2 regions of the Sphingomonas sp. AAP5 genome follow, and region 1 is predicted to be linked to the other one. Evidence: riboswitches for the same ligand, from Rfam matches in the RefSeq annotation. Region 1 holds a riboswitch; the other holds the start of a gene.
What was found. Region 1 has a riboswitch for thiamine pyrophosphate ahead of E2E30_RS10270 (TonB-dependent receptor). Riboswitches for the same ligand answer to the same signal wherever they lie in the genome.

Region 1 (5,940 bases):
CGACGGGATCGGTCGAGATTGACGGCCAGACCTTCAAGGCGCGCGATGGCGCGGCGATGGATGGCGGGCAGACCGTGACGATCACCGCGCTCGAGGATTCCGAGTTGGTGCTCGTCGACAGCCAGTAGCGTACGCGTATCCCCCTCCCGCTAGCGGGAGGGGTTAGGGGAGGGGCGTGCCTCGGGCGCTAACCTCTCCGTGTCAGACTTCCCTCCCCCAACCCCTCCCGCAAGCGGGAGGGGAGCTAGCAGAAGAAGGACTATCCGATGACCAAAGTTCTCGTGCTGTATTACTCGTCCTACGGCCATATCGAGCAGATGGCCGACGCCGTCGCCGAAGGCGCGCGCGCCGGTGGTGCCGAGGTCGACATCCGCCGCGTCGCCGAAACTGCGCCGCAAGCGGTGATCGAAGCGGCGCACTTCAAGACCGATACCGCGCACGAAGTGATCTCCGGCCCCGACGCGCTCGCTGACTATGACGCGATCATCGTCGGCGCACCGACGCGCTTTGGTCGCATGCCGAGCCAGATGGCGTCGTTCTGGGATACCACCGGCGGGCTGTGGTTCGGCGGCAAGCTGATCGGCAAGGTCGGCGGTGCGTTCACCTCGACCGCGAGCCAGCATGGCGGGCAGGAGACGACGCTGTTCTCGATCATCACGAACCTGATGCATCACGGCATGACGATCGTTGGCCTCGACTACGGCTTCCAGGGCATGACCGGCGTCAAGGAAGTGGTCGGCGGCACGCCGTATGGCGCATCGACGATCGCCGATGGTGACGGCAGCCGCCAGCCGCATGCCGAAGAGCTCGCCGGCGCGCGCTATCAGGGCAAGCGCATCGCCGAGACGGCGGCCAAGCTCAAAGCCTGAACCATTTGCGCCTCCGCCGCTCGACCGGAGCGATGATCGGCGGCGGCAGCAATTGCGGGAGCATGACGGGTGGCGGCACCGACGGTGGCTTGAGCCAGAGGTCGGATATGTCGGTCACCCGCGGGCTCGCCGGGTAGCTCGCGCGCGCGCGGCCGACCGCCAGGCGCGCGCGCGTCGCGCCAGGCACCTTCAGATTGGCGCCGACCCAGCGCCAATGCCACGGCTCCCACGTGACGCCTTGCGCATTGCCGATCGGGAACGACAGTTCGAAACCGAAGTCGGGCGCGTGGCTGATCAACCAGCGACCGGCGGGAGTCGTCGCGATGCAGCTGTCGACATCGGCGCATCCCGCCGACGGCCGGATCGCGAAGTCGATCGCATAGCCCGTTGCGTGCTCGCTGAACCCCGGCGGCGCGACCGTCAGCGCGCGCATCGCCGGGTCGCCGCAATGGCCGCGTCGGCGATTGTGGCAAAAGACCGCGCGCTGGTGCGCAATCGAGCGGAAGCACGACAGGCCGCGGAGCGTCTTGCCTACGCTGGGCGTCAGCGCGGCGGCGGTCAGCATCCGCGCAAGGTCGGGCGCGGCATCGCGATTGATCACGCAAGGCTGGCCGACCGCGAAACCGGGCGGCGCCGCAACCAGATCGCCGATTGCGACTTCAGGATAGGGCAGGTGGCCAAGCATGCGTCCGTCGGCCATCGCAGCGGGGAGGTCGCCGGGATAAAGGCCCGCCGGAACAGCCGTTTGGGCGAGCGTGGGGGAAGCCGCCCACGGCGCGAACGCGATCCCCATCGCCCAAGTTCGCATCGCTCGCACGGCGCGGGCTCTGGCATGTCGGCGCTTGCGGTGGCAAGGGGGTGGGATGCTAGCCAATCATGTTCTTTTCCTCGACGGCGAGGCGCTTGTCATCGACAAGCCCGCCGGTCTCCCGGTCGATCGTCCGCGCGATGGGTCGCTCTCCCTCGAAAACCATCTCGACGGGCTGACCTTCGCCTTCAAGCGCTGGCCGGTGCCGGTGCATCGGCTCGATCGCGACACGTCGGGCTGCCTGCTGCTGTCGCGCAATCCCAAGGCGCACGCGCGGCTGCAACAGGCGTTCGAGCAGGGTCTCGTGCGCAAGCGCTATCTCGCGGTGCTCGAGGGTGTGGTCGAGGGTGAAAGCGGGCTGATCGATCTCGCGCTTGCGAAGGTCAGCACCGAAGAGACCGGCTGGCGGATGGTCGGCGATCCGCTCGGCGCCAAGGGCAGCAAGGCATCGCGGACCGCGTGGCGCGTGCTGTCGATCAAGGACGGGCGCAGCTTCGTCGAGTTCATCCCCGAGACCGGCCGAACGCACCAGATCCGCGTCCATGCCGCCGAGGCGCTCGGCGCGGCGGTGGTCGGCGATCCGATCTACGGCAACGGGACCAAGGCGAACGGCGCCGCAACGCTGCTCCACGCCGCCGAACTGATGGTGCCACGGGCGGGCAAGGAGCCGATCATCGCCAAGGCGCCGCTCCCCGAGCGCTTCATCGCGGCGGGATTTACCGAAGCTGATGCCGCGCCCGCGCAATAGCGCTTTCCTCGCGTGACCTGACCGACTAAGCCCCGCGCTCCCCGGGGGGCCGCTAATGCGCGGCTGAGAGGTGGGCTGCAGCCCACGACCCGCTGAACCTGATCCGGTTGATACCGGCGTAGGGAGGGCTGGCGGCAGACTCCGTTACCCCTCCGTGTAGGAGTGACGACGGATGACACGCAGGCTTTCCACGACCGACGGCATCGCGCGCGGCGCGCTCGGCTTCGCGCTGCTGTCGAGCGCGGTGCTCGCGGTCCCGGCGTTCGCCGAGGACAAGGACCCGCCCGGCGATATCGTCGTCACCGGCCATCCCGATCCCGAAGGCCTGCTGCCCGACCAGCACGCGCCCAAGGCGCAAAGCGCGATCTCGGCCGATTTCATCACCAAGCAAGCGCCCACGCTCAACGCGTTCCAACTCATCGGCCTGCTGCCCGGCGCGAACGTCTCGTCGAGCGACCCCTACGGCCTGTCGACCAGCTCGAGCCTGACGCTGCGCGGGCTCGGGCAGGACGAGATCGGCGTGCTGCTCGAAGGCGCGCCGCAGAACGACATCGGCTATTATTACGCCTATCCGGCGCAATTCGCCGATGCCGAGAATCTCAAGCAGATCACGCTCGCGCAAGGCGCGGTCGATCTCGACTCGCCGACCGTCGGCGGGGCGGGGGGGCTGCTGTCGCTCACGCTCGACGATCCCAAGGCGAGCCCGCAGGCGCTCGTCAATCTCTCGCTCGGATCGTACGCCGCGCGGCGCGCCTTCGTGCGGGTCGATACCGGCACGATCGGCCGGACCGGGCTCAAGGCGTTCGTGTCCTACTCCAACATCCGCGCCGACAATTGGCGCGGGGCGGGGTTCGACACGCGCCAGCATGTCGACGCCAAGCTGCTCAACGAATGGGGCAACGGCAACCGCGCGAGCCTCGCCGTGTCGTTCAACGATGCCAATTCCTCGACCTATCCCAGCCCGACGCTCGCCGACTGGAAGGCTGAGGGGCGGGGGTTCAATTACGACCGCAGCTATAGCGCCGGGAACACCAATTACTGGCGGCTTCACCGCGCGCCGTTCCGCAACGTCTATCTCGCGGCACCGCTGCATCTGGTGCTCAATGATCGGCTGACGCTCGACACGACGAGCTATCTCCAGTTCGGCTACGGCAATTCGCCCTACGGCACGGCGCTCTCGACCACGGGCAATTACCTCGGCACCGAGGCGCTGGGGCCGGTCGCGCTGCCCGGCGCGGTCGACGGCACGGCGACCGTGCTCGGTAACTATACCGGCGACCAGTTCCGCGGCGGCACCGTCGCCAAGCTCACGCTGGCCGCCGGAGCGCACCGGATCACGGCTGGCCTGTGGTTCGATTACGGCAAGGACCGCGTGCTGCAGACCTATGGCGCGGTGCGTGCGGACGGGCGCCCGGTCGATCCGTGGGGCTATCAGGATACGGCGATCCGCACTGCCGACGGTCGCTTGCTGGCGTATGAGGATCAGCGCACGCTCACGGTGACCAAGGGTTTCTTCCTCGCCGACAGCATTACGCTCACCCCGCGGCTGACCATCGACGTCGGGTTCAAGGGCGTCGATCTGCTCCGCAATGGGCGCAATTATTTGCCTGGTCCGCAATCGGCGGTGCGCCGCGACAGTTTTGCCGCACTGCCGCGCGCGGCGATCCATTATCAACTCGACGACCGGCAGCAGCTGTTCGCCAACGTCACCACCAACTTCCGCGGCCCCAACGAATTCACGCTCTACAACAGCTATTACGGCGGTGTGCTGAGCACGCAGGGGACGAACGCGCTCAAGAACGAATATTCGGTCTCGCAGGAGCTCGGCTATCGCTACATCGGGCCGAGCCTGTCGGCGTCGGTGACCGCCTTCCATTACCATTTCCGCAATCGCCAGCTCGCCACGCTGGTCGATGTCGGTGGCGCGCAGGTCAATTCGACGCTCAACGCCGGCAGCCAGACGTCGTACGGCGTCGATGGCGAGATCGACTACCGCCCCGCCGCCGGGGTCAGCCTGTATGTCTCGGGCGAATTTCTGCGCGCGCGGCTCGACAATGACCTGCCGGTCGGCGCGGATTTCCTGCCGACGCGCGGCAAGCATGCGGTGTCGAGCCCGACCTTCCAGGTAGGGCTCGGCGGGACGTATGACGACGGCCGCTTTTTCGGCAGCAGCGCGCTGAAATATGTCGCGCGCCAATATGCCACCTTCGTCAATGACGAGAGCATCCCGGGCTATGCGACGCTCGACCTGTCGGTCGGCGTGCATCTGGCCGAGTGGCTCGACGGCAAGCGTACCGATCTGCGGCTCAATGCGATCAACGTCACCAATCCGCGCGTGCTGTCGGGCGTCGCGGCGGTCACCCCCAACGCGCGGGACACGATCGGGCGTCGCGGGAGCGTCATCGCCGGGGCAGCGCCGGCTTATTATGTCGGGAGCGGCGCGGCGCTGATCGCGACGCTGTCGCGCGTGTTCTGATCCCATGGCCGCAAGCGCCCCGCATCTCGTCCACGGCATGGGCACCACGCTCGAGCCGCCGACCTGGCCTGCCATCACGCATGATGACGCGGCTGCCGCGCTTGCGCGCTTCCCTGTCGCCGGGCGGCTCGAGGCGCTTGAGTGGCATTCGCCACGGCCCTTCTCGGCGGCGGCGCGGGTGCGCACGACGCGCGGCATGTTCGTGCTGAAGCGGCACCACCCGGCGGTGCGGACGCCAGCGGGCCTGGCGGAGGAGCACGCCTTCATCGCGCATCTCGCCGTTGCCGGGATACCGGTGCCCGAAATCCTGCTGACCGACGCCGGGACAAGCGCGATCGCCGTCGGCGACTGGACCTATGAGCTGCACCGCCAAGGCGCGGGGCTGGACCTGTACCGGGAGCGGCTTTCCTGGACCCCGTACCTCGCGGCCTCGCACGCGCATGCGGCAGGTGCGTCGCTCGCACGGCTACACGCAGCATCGCGCGGTTTCGCAGCGCCGGCGCGCGCGGTGCAGCCCTTGGTGGCGAGCTTCAATATTCTTCCCAGCACCGATCCGTTGGCGGCCACCGAGGCCTATGTCGCGGCACGGCCGGCGCTAGCGGCATTCCTCGAACCGCGCGACTGGCGGCCGGCGGTGGCGCGACTGTTTGCCGAGCTCGGCCAGGGTGTGCCGGAAGCGCTGGCGGCGCGCGAGGCGCTGTGGACGCATAACGACTGGCATCCCTCGAACGTGCTGTGGAGCGCGGACGGGCAGGTGGAGACGGTGTTCGACTTCGGTCTCGCCGACCGCACCTGCGCGGTGCACGATCTCGCGACCGCAATCGAGCGCACTGCGATCGACTGGTTGGCGTTGGGGCAGGGGAGAGACGCGACGATCGGCCATCCCGAGACCGCGCAAGCGCTGCTCGCGGGGTATGCGACGGTGATCCCGCTCGACCGCGGTGAGGTGGCGGCGCTGCTGCGCGTGCTGCCGCTCGTCCATTTCGAATTCGCGCTGTCCGAGATCGACTATTTCGCGGGTGTCGTCGGCGATGACGAG
Region 2 (5,940 bases), 1.1 Mb from region 1:
TCCCCAAGCTCGACATCGTCCCGGCGACGGTCGACCTGTCGGGTGCCGAAATCGAGCTGGTCGAGTATGAGGAGCGTACGCATCGCCTGTCGCGCGCCCTCGCCCGCTCGGATCATCGCTGGGACGTCGTGCTGATCGATTGTCCGCCGTCGCTCGGTCTGCTGACGCTCAATGCGATGGTCGCGTCGAATTCGCTGCTCGTTCCGCTGCAGTGCGAATTCTTCGCGCTCGAAGGCCTCAGCCAACTGTTAAGCACCGTCGAACGTATCCGCGAGCGCTTCAACCCCGCGCTGTCGATCATGGGTGTCGCACTCACGATGCACGACCGCCGCAACCGTCTGACCGATCAAGTCTCGAACGACGTTCGCGCGGTGCTGGGTCGCGTGGTGTTCGACACGGTGATTCCGCGCAACGTGCGTTTGTCCGAGGCGCCGAGCCACGGCTTGCCGGCATTGATCTACGATTATCGCTGCCCCGGCTCGGAAGCCTATATCGCGCTCGCGCGTGAGCTGATCGCGCGCCTGCCCGCCTTCGATACCCCGCAACCTGCAAGGGCCGCATGACCGACTCGACGCCTCCGATTGCACGCCCGAAGCCCCGTTCGGGTCTGGGCCGCGGCCTAAACGCCCTGATGGGAGATCTGGCGCGCGAGGAGCCCGTCGGCGAGGGTAAGGAGAGTGCCTCGCCGGGTGTGCGCTCGCTCCCCGTCGGATCGCTGACGCCGCATCCCGGCCAGCCGCGGCGGCACTTCGACGAAGCCGCACTCGAGGAACTCGCGCAATCGATCGCGCTGCGCGGGGTGTTGCAGCCGATCGTCGTGCGGCCGCATGGCACCGGCTATCAGATCGTCGCAGGCGAGCGCCGCTGGCGCGCTGCGCAGCGTGCGCGGCTGCACGAGGTGCCGGTCATCGTGCGGGCGTTCGATGATACCGAAACGCTCGAAGTCGCGCTCGTCGAGAATATCCAGCGGCAAGACCTCAACGCGATCGAAGAGGCCGAAGCGTATCATCGCTTGATCGAGGATTTCGGCCACACGCAGGAAGCGCTTGGCAAGCTGGTCAACAAGTCGCGCAGCCACATCGCCAATCTGCTGCGGCTGCTCGAGCTGCCGACCCCGGTGCAGGAACGCGTCGTCAATGGCGCGCTGACGATGGGGCATGCGCGCGCGCTGATCGGCGCACCCGATGTCGAGACGCTGGCGGACCAGGTCGTCGCACGCGGTCTTTCGGTGCGCGATACCGAACGCATGGCGCGCGCTGCCAAGCCTGCGCCGCGCGGCCAGCGCGACAGCGAGGGGCGCGATCCTGATCTCGCGGCGCTCGAGCATCAGCTGGCCGATCTGCTGGGCCTGTCGGTGCGTGTCGCGCACAGCGCCAAGGGGGGCACGCTGACGCTGTCCTATTCGACGCTCGATCAACTCGACATGGTGTGCCAGCGGCTGACCGGCGAGCGTATCTGATCCGCGGCCGGCGGACGCTTCGGGCGTCCGCCGGACCGGCAGGTCACTCGGTCGTAGGCAGATAGAGCTCGCTGCCCTTCGCTTTGAACGTGGCGCTCATCTCGGCCATGCCCGCCTCGGCCTGCGCACCGCGTGCGAAAGCGGCGCGGTCGGCGTCGGCCGCATCGACCGGCGGCGTTGCGGCGAGGAAGCCGTCCGCCGGCTGGTTCTGCTTCGCCGCAAAATCTCGCACTTCCTGCGTGATCTTCATCGAGCAGAATTTCGGCCCGCACATCGAACAGAAATGCGCGGTCTTTGCACCCTCCGCGGGGAGCGTCTCGTCGTGGTAGAGCTCGGCCGTATCGGGATCGAGCGACAGGTTGAACTGGTCGCGCCAGCGGAATTCGAAGCGCGCGCGGCTGACCGCATCGTCGCGCATCTTGGCGGCGGGATGGCCCTTGGCGAGATCGGCGGCGTGCGCGGCAACCTTGTAGGTCACCACGCCGACCTTGACGTCATCACGATCGGGGAGCCCGAGATGCTCCTTCGGCGTGACGTAGCAGAGCATCGCGGTGCCATACCACCCGATCATCGCCGCGCCGATCCCGCTGGTGATATGGTCGTAGCCCGGCGCGATATCGGTGGTGAGCGGCCCTAGCGTATAGAAGGGCGCCTCGCCGCACACTTCGAGCTGCTTTTTCATATTCTCTTTGATCTTGTGCATCGGCACATGGCCGGGGCCTTCGATCATCACTTGGACGTCGCTCTTCCAGGCGCGGTGGGTGAGTTCGCCGAGCGTGTAGAGCTCGCTGAACTGCGCTTCGTCGTTGGCGTCGGCGATCGAGCCGGGGCGCATGCCGTCGCCGAGTGAGTAGGCGATGTCATACGCCTTCATGATCTCGGTGATCTCGTCGAAGCGCTCGTAGAGGAAGCTCTCCTTGTGGTGCGCGAGGCACCATTTCGCCATGATCGAGCCCCCGCGCGAGACGATCCCGGTAACGCGCTTCGCGGTCATCGGGATATAGGCAAGCCGCACGCCGGCATGGATCGTGAAGTAATCGACGCCCTGCTCGGCCTGTTCGATCAGCGTGTCGCGGAAGATGTCCCAGGTGAGGTCCTCGGCAACGCCGCCGACCTTTTCGAGCGCTTGATAGATCGGGACGGTGCCGATCGGCACGGGGCTGTTGCGCAGGATCCATTCGCGCGTGTCGTGGATGTGGCGACCGGTCGAGAGGTCCATCACCGTGTCGGCCCCCCAGCGGATCGACCAGACCATCTTGTCGACCTCGGCCGCGACGTTGCTCGCAACGGCGGAGTTGCCGATATTGGCGTTGATCTTGACCAGAAAGTTGCGCCCGATCGCCATCGGTTCGGATTCGGGATGGTTGATGTTGTTGGGGATGATCGCCCGCCCCCGCGCGATTTCATCGCGGACGAATTCGGGCGTCACGTAATCCGGGATCGATGCGCCGAAGTCCTGGCCGTCGCGGATCAGCTTTTCCTTGGCGGCAGCGCGCCCGAGATTTTCGCGGATCGCGACGTATTCCATCTCGGGGGTGATGATGCCGCGTCGCGCATAGTGCATCTGGCTGACATTGGCGCCGGGCTTGGCGCGCAGCGGGCGTTTAACGACATTGGGATATTGCGGTACGCCAGCCGAACGATCGGGGCCGGTCAAGCCATTGTCTTCGGGACGAATTTCGCGCGCAGTGTATTCCTCGACGTCGCCGCGCGCGAGGATCCAGTCGCGCCGCAGCGTCGGCAAGCCGACGTGGATATCGATCCGCGCTTTGGGGTCGGTATAGGGCCCCGACGTGTCGTAAACGCGCAAGGGCGGCTCGCCACACGATGGTTCGAGGAGGATCTCGCGCATCGCGACGCCTGGCCCTGGAATCGCTGCCGAGGGCACGTAGATCTTGCGCGAGCCACGGATCGGGCCAGTCGTCACGCCGATTTCGGTACGCGCGGGAATATCTGCCATGCTCTTCGCTCCAAAATCGCAAGGAGCAAAGACGGTTTCCGGGCGGTCACCGCTCCCTCCCTACGCCCGTATTAACGGGATCAGGTTGATGCGGGTCGGGGGCTCGTGCCCCCCTCTCAGCCGCCGATCAGCAGCCCCCCGGGGAATGGCGTCAGTCTAGGCGCTCGCGCGCCGCGTGCAACTAGTTTGCGGCGCTGGTGCGGATGTTGCCGTTGAGGCCGTTGGGGAAGAAGCCCCCGCCGACCACGGCGTTCTTGTTGAGATAGACAACGTTGAGCACCTGGCCCGCGGTACGGCCGTAGACGAGGCCGTTGGCATCGACCGGAACGAGGTTAGAGGTCGTCGCGGTGCCGGTAATGCCCTGATCGATGTCACTCGTGCCATCGAGGCTATCGCGCGCGTCGCTGATCAGCCCGGCACTGACGCGCAGGCTCGGGGTGGCGAGGCCCTTCGAATAGAGCACGGTCCGGATCAGGCCGGCGTGGTACGCCTCGGTCGCGAGGATGCCCGCAGCGGCATCGAGCAGCAATGTCGTGTTGATCGTCTGCGCAGCGCCCTTGTATGCGGTCACGCCGACATCTTCGAAGATGAACGCACCGAGCAGGAAGTTTTCGTCGCTGGCGTAAGGGTCGAAGGTGCCGTTGACGCGATCGACGACGCCATTGGTGGTTGCGATCCCGGCTGCGCGCGCGGCGGCCGAGAAGGCGCCATTGGCGCCGCCATCGATGTTGATCGACGGCATCGCAACCGCGGCCGCGCCGAGTGCCGAACGCAGGAAGGCGACATGGGCGACTTCGTCGGCGGCGATCTCGACCGCATATTGCTGGACGATCGGATCGGTGAAAGTGACCTTGCGGCCGCCCGTCACGGTGCCCTGGACGGTCTGGTTGCCATCGCCCTTGGCGATCAACGCATTGGGTAGCCCTGCGCCAGTGACGGCATAGCTGTAGAACTGCGCTTCGAGATATTCGAGGTTGAGCGCAAAGTTGAGCGTGTCCTGGTCCTGCAGCGTGCTGGTCGAGCTCGGGCTCGGCGTCGGCGTTGCGGTTGCCGTCGCGCCTGGATCGGTGCTCGTCGAGCCGCTGCCGCCGCAGGCCGACAGCAGCGATGCGCCGCCAACGGCGAGCGAGGCGACGCCCGCGCTGCGCAGGAAATTACGGCGCTCGGCGCGGCGGCGTTCGCCGGCGTCGAGAACCTGCAAGAGGATGTCGCTATCGATCACTGGGGAACTCCCGTTCGGGCAAGCTGGAAGGCGTCAGGCTAAAGGTATCGGGCGGCTCAATTCGCGGTGCTGGTCACGATGGTGCCATTGAGCCCATTGGGGAAGAAGCCCCCCTTCGCGACAGCCAGACTGTTGAGGTAGACGATATTGAGCACGTTCCCGGTCGAGCGGCCATAGGCGATGCCGTCGAGCCCGGTGGGGACTATGTTCGATGCCGTCAGGCCGTTGAGCGCGGCGAACTGGCTGTTCGCGACGACTGCCGAGGCAATGCCCTGATCGTCGTCCGAGGTCCCGTCGAGCTTGTCGCGAACGTCGGAGATCGCGCCCGCCGCAGTGCGCAGCGACGGCGTCGCCAGGCCCTTGCTGTACAGCACGGTGCGGATGATCGAGGCATGATAGGCCTCCGCGGCGAGGATGCCTGCCGCCGCGTCGATATAGGCCTTGGTCGTCAGCAGCGAGGCCGCGCCCTTATAGGCGGTGACGCCGACATCTTCGAACAGGAAGGCGGCAAGCAGGAAGTTCTGGTCGTTGGCGTAAGGGTCGAAAGTGCCGTTGACGTTGTCGACCGCGCCGCTTGCATTGGTCGCGAGGCCGGCGGCGCGCGCAGCGACCGTGAAGGCGCTCGTGGCGGTGCTGCCGATGTCGATCGCGGGCTGCGCGACGGCGACGGTGCCGAGCTGGCTGCGAAGGAAGGCGACGTGCTGCGTTTCGTCACCGGCGATCTCGCGCGCATATTGCGCGACGAGCGGATCGCTGAAGCTGACCTGGCGGCCACCCGTGACCGTTCCCTGCGTCGTCGTGCTGGCGCTGCCCGGGGTGAGCTGGCTGTTGGGCAAGCCCGTACCGAAGACGGCGTAGGAATAGAATTGCGCCTCGAGATATTCGAGGTTGAGCGCGAAATTGAGGATGTCGGTTTCCGACGTCGCTTGCGCCGATGCGCTGGTCCCGACCGCGACGGCGGCGGCGCCGACTGCGGCGACGGCACCGGCTCCAAGGGCTGTGCGGAAGAATTCGCGGCGCTCATTCCGACGGTCGGCGCGGGCTTCGAGGCGCTCGATCAGCTGGTCTTCGGTGTCGGTCATTGGGGCGAACCCTTTTGCTGGAAACGCTATAGTGCGGCGCTGGCGTGGCACCTCGCGCGCGACGGCGCAAGACCCGAATAGCTGGAGCGTCGGCCATTCCCGACGATCCGCGCGCAAACGAAAACCCGCCGTGGAATCACGAGTTGTGTTCCACGACGGGTCCTGAACCTGCGCTGAATTGCGCCGGGGTTAGAAAGTGTAAGCGAGCCCGACGGCG

Region 2: another riboswitch for thiamine pyrophosphate. It lies ahead of thiC (phosphomethylpyrimidine synthase ThiC); the one in region 1 lies ahead of E2E30_RS10270 (TonB-dependent receptor).

What each region holds. Positions count from the first base shown of each region.
Region 1 covers NZ_CP037913.1:2,222,980-2,228,919, reverse strand. Annotated here, with positions in the region: gene E2E30_RS10290 (pirin family protein) at 1-128, shown strand, start outside; gene wrbA (NAD(P)H:quinone oxidoreductase) at 267-869, shown strand; gene E2E30_RS10280 (M15 family metallopeptidase) at 859-1,662, opposite strand; gene E2E30_RS10275 (RluA family pseudouridine synthase) at 1,733-2,425, shown strand; TPP riboswitch at 2,458-2,567, shown strand; gene E2E30_RS10270 (TonB-dependent receptor) at 2,598-4,901, shown strand; gene E2E30_RS10265 (phosphotransferase enzyme family protein) at 4,906-5,940, shown strand, end outside.
Region 2 covers NZ_CP037913.1:3,352,846-3,358,785, forward strand. Annotated here, with positions in the region: gene E2E30_RS15495 (ParA family protein) at 1-563, shown strand, start outside; gene E2E30_RS15500 (ParB/RepB/Spo0J family partition protein) at 632-1,459, shown strand; gene thiC (phosphomethylpyrimidine synthase ThiC) at 1,503-3,419, opposite strand; TPP riboswitch at 3,460-3,570, opposite strand; gene E2E30_RS15510 (ferritin-like domain-containing protein) at 3,601-4,641, opposite strand; gene E2E30_RS15515 (ferritin-like domain-containing protein) at 4,698-5,723, opposite strand; gene E2E30_RS15520 (MipA/OmpV family protein) at 5,913-5,940, opposite strand, start outside.